Regions from separate parts of the Cryobacterium sp. 10S3 genome, predicted to be linked through region 1. Evidence: predicted binding sites of a transcription regulator. Region 1 holds the regulator's gene; the other holds the start of a gene.

Region 1 (4,069 bases):
TTGGCGAACGCGGTGAGCATGTGGTCGTAGAACGGCACCGAGGTGTGGATGTCGGAGACGCCGGTGCCGTCGAGGTTGATCGTCAGGTCGATGCTCGACTCGCTCGTCTCCCGCTGCAGGTGCGCGATGCGGGCCTGTGCGGTCGATGACTGTGCGGCCGGTGACTGTGAGCTCATGCGGCTAGTTTATTGGCCCGGGCGGTTACGCGTGGCCCAGTGCTTCGAGGGCGTCGAGGAATACGCTCGTCTCGCGCTCGGTGCCGGCCGTGACCCGCAGGTGGCCGGGGATCCCGACGTCGCGCACGAGGATGCCCTCGGCGAGCAGCGCCTCGAAGGTTCCGCGCGGGTCGGAGACCCCGCCGAACAGCACGAAATTGCTCCAGCTCCGCAAGGGGCGGTAGCCCAGCCGGTGCAGCTCGGTGACGAGGCGGTCGCGCTGGCCGCGGATGTCGTCGACCATGCGCAGCATCTCCGGCGTGTGCGCGAAAGCGGCGACGGCCGCGGCCTGGGTCAGCGCGGAGAGGTGGTACGGCAGGCGCACGAGCCGCAGCGCATCAGTCACGGCCGGGTCGGCGGCGAGGTAGCCCACCCGGGCCCCGGCGAATGCGAAGGCCTTGCTCATCGTGCGCGAGACCAGCAGGCGTTCCCTGCCGGGCAGCAGGGTGAGAGCGGATGCCGTCCCCACCGGAGCGAATTCGGCGTAGGCCTCGTCGACGACCACGATGCCGTCACAGGCGTCGTAGACGGCGGCGATCACGTCGAGAGAGAGCGGGGTGCCGGTCGGGTTGTTCGGGGAGCACAGGAAGACGAGGTCGGGATTGACCCGGTTGACCCAGTCGACGGCGCGTTCCGGGGTGAGTTCGAAGTCGGCGTCGCGGTCACCGGCGACCCAGCGGGTTCCGGTTCCCGAGGCGAGCAACGGGTACATCGAATAGGTGGGGGCGAAACCGAGGAGGGTGCGTCCCGGCCCGCCGAAGGCCTGCAGCACCTGCTGGAGAACCTCGTTGGAGCCGTTGGCCGCCCAGATGTTCTGACGGGTGAGACCGTGTCCGAGGTAGCGGGCCATCGCCTCGCGCAGTTCCGTGAATTCCCGGTCCGGGTACCGGTTGATCCCCCGGATAGCGGCGGCCAGTGCTGCGGCGATGTCGACGGCCACGTCCTCGGGGATGCCGTGGGTGTTCTCATTCACGTTGAGCGCGACCGGCACGTGCAGCTGCGGCGCCCCATAGGGAGTGAGCCCGCGAAGATTGTCGCGGAGGGGCAGGTCGTTGAGACTGGTCACTCCCCCCATGTTACCGATGGGCCTCAGCACCGGCGGGTCATATTGCCCGTGGTTCAGTATTTGGCTTGCTCAGTACTCCGGTGGTTCAGTATCCGGCTTGCTCAGTATCCGGCTTGCTCAGTATTCGGCAGGGAGAGCCAAGCGCTGGCCCGGCTGCACGCTCTCGGAGGGCAGCTGGTTCAGGTTGACGATCTCGGCGATGACCTCGCGCGGATCGGCAGAAGGGGCGATGCGCTCGGCAAGCTGCCACAACGACTGGCCCGACTGGATCGTGACGTAGTCGAAGGTCGTCGCACTTCCACCCGCGTCGGCGCTCATGCCGCTGCCGCTCAAGGTGCTGCCGTCTGCGGCGGCGAGGCCGCCGTTGAGGGCGAGGGCAAGCGCGCCGACGACGAGGGGGACGCCGGCGATCGCGGTCAGCACGGCACGACCGCGCCGGGTGATGCGCAGCCGGGTGTGCGCCCCCGGGACCAGCTCGATTGTTGTGCTCATGTCTGCCTCCTGTGTATTCGTATCCGACTCTCGGCCGGGAGAGCTGGATACGAAGCTATGTTCCGAATATATATTCGATTGTTCGAACAATCAAGACTTTCTCCGGTTATTATTGGGGTGAAGTACACGACACACTCGAATGAATGTCTGCACTTCGCCCCAGGCTGGTTACAGTTTCGATTGACTGGTGTGAACTCAACCAGCGACCACTGACATTCGGATACGGTCGCCTCACGGCATCCACCGGGGCGACCGCCCGCCACCGCCCACCGCCACCGACAGGAGCGACATCGTGACCCAGGACAGCGTGACCCCGGACAGCGAGACCCCGGACAGCGTGACCCCGTTCGCCGGCAGTTCCCCCGAACGAGGCGGAACACGTCGGAGGAAGAGCCTCAGCGACAAGCAGCGCGCGATCATGGACGTGATCCAGCGCTCTGTCGGCCAGCGCGGCTATCCGCCGAGCATGCGGGAGATCGGTGACGCCGTGGGCCTGTCGTCGCTGTCGAGCGTCACCCACCAGCTCAACCAGCTCCAGCTGAGCGGCTACCTGCGCAGGGACCCGAACCGGCCCCGGGCGCTCGAGGTCCTGATCGAGCTGCCGCAGTCGCCGGAGGACACCGCGGCCGGCGCCGCCGAGAACTTCCAGCAGGGTACCCCGGTGGGCGACGCGGCAATGGTGCCGCTCGTCGGGCGGATCGCGGCCGGTGTTCCGATCATGGCCGACCAGCAGGTCGACGAGATCTTCCCGCTCCCGCGCCAGCTCGTCGGCAAGGGCGAGCTGTTCATGCTCAAGGTCGTCGGCGAATCGATGATCGACGCCGCGATCATGGACGGCGACTGGGTCGTCGTCCGCCAGCAGAAGACCGCGGAGAACGGCGAGATCGTCGCCGCGATGCTCGATGGCGAGGCGACGGTGAAGGTCTTCCGGCAGCGTGACGGCCACACCTGGCTGCTGCCGAGGAACACCAACTTCGAGCCGATCCTCGGTGACCACGCCGAGATCCTCGGCAAGATCGTCGCCGTCCTGCGTTCCCTGTAGCTCACTGTAGATCCCCCGTGCGCGCCAACTGCGCCGCTTCGCGCCAGGCAAGCCTGGCGCGAAGCGGCGCAAACGGCGCGTCGCGCGCGGCGGGTGTTCGCCGCGAGGAGGATCAGGCGAGGGCGGGCACGCCTGCGGCGAGGCGGGCGCGCACGATGCGGGTCGCCTCGATCATGTTTCCGAGAGACTCGACCGTCTCCGCGTAGCCGCGGGTCTTGAGCCCGCAATCCGGGTTCACCCAGACCTGACCGGCCGGGATGGCGGCGACGGCACGGTCGAGCAGCTCCGTCAGCTCGGCAACGCCCGGCACCCGCGGTGAGTGGATGTCGTAGACGCCCGGGCCGATGCCGTGGTCGAAGCCATTGGCCTGAATGTCCGTCACGACCTCCATCCGGGAGCGGGCCGCCTCGATGCTCGTCACGTCGGCGTCGAGAGCGCGGATCGCCTCGAGCACGACACCGAACTCGGAGTAGCAGAGGTGGGTGTGGATCTGGGTGGCGTCCCGCACCCCGGCGGTCGCGAGCCGGAACGAGCCGACGGACCAGTCGAGGTAGTCTGCGTGGCCGGCCTTCTTGAGCGGAAGCAGTTCGCGCAGGGCCGGCTCGTCGACCTGGATGATGCCGATTCCGGCGGCCTCGAGGTCGGCGATCTCGTCGCGGAGGGCGAGGGCGACCTGGCGCGCCGTCTCGCCGAGGGGCTGGTCGTCGCGCACGAAGGACCAGGCGAGGATGGTGACCGGGCCGGTCAGCATGCCCTTGACCGGCTTCGCCGTCAGCCCCTGCGTGTAGGTCGACCAGTCGACGGTGATCGGCTTCGGGCGGGAGACATCGCCCCACAGGATGGACGGGCGGGTGCAGCGGCTGCCGTAGGACTGGACCCAGCCGTTCTCGGTGACCGCGAAGCCGTCGAGGTTCTCGGCGAAGTACTGCACCATGTCGTTGCGCTCGGGTTCGCCGTGCACGAGCACGTCGAGGCCGATCTCCTCCTGCAGGGCGACGACCCTGGCGATCTCCGCGCGCATCAGGTCGCGGTATTCGGCGTCGCTGAGCACTCCGGTGAGGAAACGGGCGCGGGCACGGCGGATCTCCCCGGTCTGCGGGAAGGAGCCGATGGTCGTCGTCGGCAGGAAGGGCAGCGCGAGTGCGGCCTCCTGGGCGGCGAGCCTGTCGGCGTAAACCCCTCGGCTGTACGAGGCGTCGGTGAGCTCCGCGGCACGGGCCCTCACGGCACCGTCGCGGACGCCGGGGGCGGCGC
Region 2 (4,069 bases), 410 kb from region 1:
GAGCACAGGCGCATTCGCATGCGGCTGGTCGCAGTCGCCGATACCAGAAGGCCAGATTGGATCCTTCAGCGTCATCGCGTTGCCCGGTGGGGCCTGGGCGCAGGAGGACATCGCGCGGACGACCGGCGCCGAGAAGGTGTCAATTCCCGGGGTCGACGGCGTGATCCGGATTCCGAATGAAGCTGGCGGCTATACCTTCGACGTTTTCGACGGAGTCAACTGGCTGCAGCTATCGACGGACATTTCGGCCGAGTCGAATCTCGACCAGTTGATTCCGGCGATCCCAGCGCTCGTCAACGTTCTCAACGCCGCCTGAGCGGCGTCGGGTCGAGCCCCCGACGAACCGGAACGGCGCGTCAGGGAAGACGACGGTGAGGCGGGTTCGGCCTCGGTCAGTCGCGGTTGGGTGGTCCGGTGAGGACCTGGTGTGCGCGGTGCCTGTTCGGTGGCCGCCAGAGTCGTTGCGGGTCGATCAACCCAGGCGCCCGCACCTGCGGTGAGCCCTTCACCATCCGGATCTCCCACCCAGAGGTGTCGATGCTGTGGTGATGGAACCAGCACAGTAGGACACCGTTGTCGACGTTGGTCGGTCCGTCCTGCGCCCAGGGCTTCACGTGGTGTACTTCGGCCCAGTGAGCCGGGGCTTTGCACCCGGGGATGATGCAGCCGCCGTCGCGGGCGGTGATCGCCCGGCGTTGCGCCCGGTTGAAGTACCGTCGTTCCGGACCGAGCTTGAGGACCTGGTTGTTTTCCCCGAAGAGGACCCCTTGGAAGCCGCCGTCACAGATGCGCTGGTGCACCGTCTTCAGCGATACCGGGGCCTCAACCCCGTCGATCCAGCCGACGCCGATCCCGGAGGTGAGGTCGGCCGCGTTCACGTGCACCATCACCGTCGGGGCGGATCCGCCCATGCTGGGCGTGTCCTCGTCGCGGGCGGCGTGTTCGAACAGGGCCCGGAGGATGTCCGCGCGTTTCTCCCCACTCGTGCGGGTGTCCGCGCGCCGCTCCCGCAGCTCGGCCTCGATCACCATGAGCTCCGGGCCCGTACCGACGTCACTGTCGGTGCCCGCGGTCTCGGCGCCGGGGATCATCTGTCCGGAGTCCATGAGGGCCTGCTCCTCCGCGGTGGGGAACGCGGGCCGGGCGTGGAAGCTGAGGAAGGCGTCGAACATCGTGTTCATGATCCCGAACAGTTCCGGCGTGACTCCGCCCTTCACCGGATACAACCCGTTCTTGAGTTGGCCGAAGCCGATGTTCGATTTCGCCTCGAACAGGTCCTCGGTCGGGAGGACCCCGTCGGGGTCCAGGGCTGCCTGCCACTGCGCGACCATGCCCCGGATCAGGTCCGTGGTCACCGGGACACCTGCCCCGGCCAGGTTCTCGGTCTCCGGGGTGATCAGCCCGGCCGCGGACGCGACCAGGGCCCGCTCCGCCGTCAACAGGTCATCCGGGGCCACCCGGTGGCTGATCACCTGCAACCCCGCCACGATCAACTCCGCCGTCTCCACCCCGATCTCCCCCGCCGTCAGGGCGGCCCCGACCGTGGGGAACAAGGGCGGCAGCCAGCTGCTCCCGCCGCACGGCCGCGGTAACACCGCGTCGCCGAGCTTCGTGCGCCGCTTCACGTCTCGGGCCGAGACCCGCGTCACCCGGGTGAGGACATCCCACGGGCCCGTGCAGCCCATCCGCCAGGCCAGACCCTCCCGGCCGAGCACCCGGGCCCGCCGGTCCACATCCGTCGCCGTGCTCACCCGGGCCGCATCCACCGTCCGCCCGATGGCCTCCACGGTGCTCAGCGCCGTGACCGCTTCTGTGTCGCTGAGCAGCCCCAGCGGGATCGCGGCCAGGGCGTCTGCGAGAACCGCCTGGGCTTCGGCGAGCCTTGCGACAGCATCCGCATGCACCGACGGCACCGACCCCGCCAATCCTTCAGCACCCTCGAAACCCTCGGCAACCGCGACCGCAACCGGATGGGCCGACTCGGTGGATGCGCGGCCCACCGTGGTGGGCTGATCGCCCGCGGCCACTGAATCGTGGGCCTGCGGGGTGTGTGACTGGGGATCTGAAGCTCCTGCCATACCCCGATTCTACCCCGAATCGAACACGAATACGAGATCTACTCAGTTTATTTAGGCCATCGAGGTTTGAGTGTCAGACTTAAATATCATTCTGAGCGCAAATTCGAGAGTCTCCTGAGCGGCCTGGAAAGTTTACTTGACGCTTCAAGTAATGCTGCTAGAGTATTGGTTGTCGGTTCAACTAAGCGGGTTGGGCATGACTTGTGAGCCCGACGCGACCGCAGGAGACGAACATGACACTGACCACTGACCTCACCGGATCCCGCGCCGCCACAGGCGACCTCCTCGCGGCGACGACAGGCATGGATGCCGTCACGCTGCGCGTCGGCGACCTCGCGTTGATGTCCTCCTACTACCGCGAGGCGTTGGCGCTCGACCCGATCAGCGCGCAGGGCACCACCGTCGTGCTCGGTCGCGGCACGACCCCGCTCGTTGTGCTCGAGCACACCCCTGGCCTGCCGGTTCCCGCCCGCAGCCAGGCCGGACTCTTCCACACCGCCATCCTGTTCGACACGAGCGCCGGCCTGGCCGCGACCGTGCTCCAGGCCGCCCGTGACCAGCGTTCGAGCTTCGTCGGCAGCGCTGACCACATCGTCAGCAATGCCTTCTACTTCACCGACCCTGAGGGTAACGGGATCGAGCTCTACGTCGACAGGGACCGGTCGGAGTGGGTCTACAAGAACGGCCAGGTCCAGATGGACACGCTTGCGCTCGACCCGAGCGCCTTCCTGCAGAAGAACCTGCCCGCGGACGGGGGAGAATTGGCCGTCGGTCCGGCCAAGGTCGGCCATGTTCACCTCCAGGTCGGTGACCTCGAGATGGCCCGGCGCTTCTACGTCGACGCCCTCGGCTTCGAAACGACCCTCGACTTCCCCGGCGCGCTGTTCGTGAGTGCCGGCGGCTACCACCACCACATGGCGATGAATGTCTGGAACAGCCGCGGCGTCGGTCCGCGTGCCGCGACCCTCGGCCTCGCCGACGTGGCGATCACCGTTCCCGGCCGCGCTGATCTCGATGCTGTGGCCGAACGACTCCGCCACCGCGCGATTCCGCTTCACGACGACGGCACCAGCATCCGCGTCGACGACCCCTGGAAGACCCGCGTCACCCTGACCGTCGGCGAGGCCTCGGCGTGAGCCCCGCCATCGAGATCACGGCCCGCCGCGACGGCGTCGACCCCGCGCTCCCGTCGACCCGCCCACTCCTGCTGCTTCTGCATGGTTACGGTTCGCACGAAGGCGACCTGCCGAGCCTCGCCGCCTACCTGCCCGACGCGTTCGACTGGGTGTCGCTGCGTGCGCCGCTCGGTCTGCCGACCGGCGGGTTCGCCTGGTTCCCGATCACTGTGCCGGGGCGCCCGGGCGCAGAGTCCGTCATCGAGGCAGCGGATGCCGTACTCGCGTGGCTGGACGCCCACGTGCACCCGGGCACGCCCGTCGTTCCCCTCGGCTTCTCGCAGGGCGGCCTCATGGTCACCCAGCTTCTCCGCCAGGCTCCCGGGCGATTCCCCGCCGGGGTCGTCCTCTCGGGATTCACCCTCGATGCCACGCTCCCAGGCGATGAGGTCCTTGCGGCTACACGCACGCCGGTGTTCTTCGGCCACGGAGATGCCGACCGGGTCATCTCCGCGGAGACGACAGCACGGGCGAGCGCCTGGCTGCCCGGCCACAGCACCCTGACCGAGAAGGTCTATGCCGGTCTGCCGCACTCGATCTCCGCAGAAGAACTCGACGACGTGTCGCGGTTCCTGACGGAGGCCCTCGTCTCAGTTGGCTGAACCACCGGCAACGGTGTATGACCACAGCTCGCTGCTCACACCGACCGGGCGCGCAGCGGGCTTCCCGTCCTGCGGGGCCTCGCTGCGGTGCCCGTGCGCGAAGGCGGGCGACGTGGACCACGCCTGGAAGGACTCCTCGTCGGCCCAGCGCGTGATGACCAGCCAGGTGGTGCGATCGTCGGTCGGCTGCAGCAGTTCGAAGCCTTCGAAGCCC

What was found. Region 1 encodes LexA, which represses DNA repair genes until DNA is damaged. Its sites were predicted from a motif close to TCGAACANNTGTTCGA; they were not measured.
Region 2: the regulator LexA is predicted to act here: its motif matches at 2,098-2,113, upstream of RHM57_RS02635 (HNH endonuclease signature motif containing protein).

Annotation. Positions count from the first base shown of each region.
Region 1 is NZ_CP133773.1:987,421-991,489, reverse strand. It holds gene hisB (imidazoleglycerol-phosphate dehydratase HisB) at 1-176, opposite strand, end outside; gene RHM57_RS04570 (histidinol-phosphate transaminase) at 202-1,281, opposite strand; gene RHM57_RS04565 (LysM peptidoglycan-binding domain-containing protein) at 1,399-1,773, opposite strand; gene lexA (transcriptional repressor LexA) at 2,192-2,815, shown strand; gene metE (5-methyltetrahydropteroyltriglutamate--homocysteine S-methyltransferase) at 2,928-4,069, opposite strand, start outside.
Region 2 is NZ_CP133773.1:577,453-581,521, forward strand. It holds gene RHM57_RS02630 (hypothetical protein) at 1-316, shown strand, start outside; gene RHM57_RS02635 (HNH endonuclease signature motif containing protein) at 393-2,078, opposite strand; gene RHM57_RS02640 (VOC family protein) at 2,312-3,214, shown strand; gene RHM57_RS02645 (phospholipase) at 3,211-3,855, shown strand; gene RHM57_RS02650 (antibiotic biosynthesis monooxygenase family protein) at 3,844-4,069, opposite strand, start outside.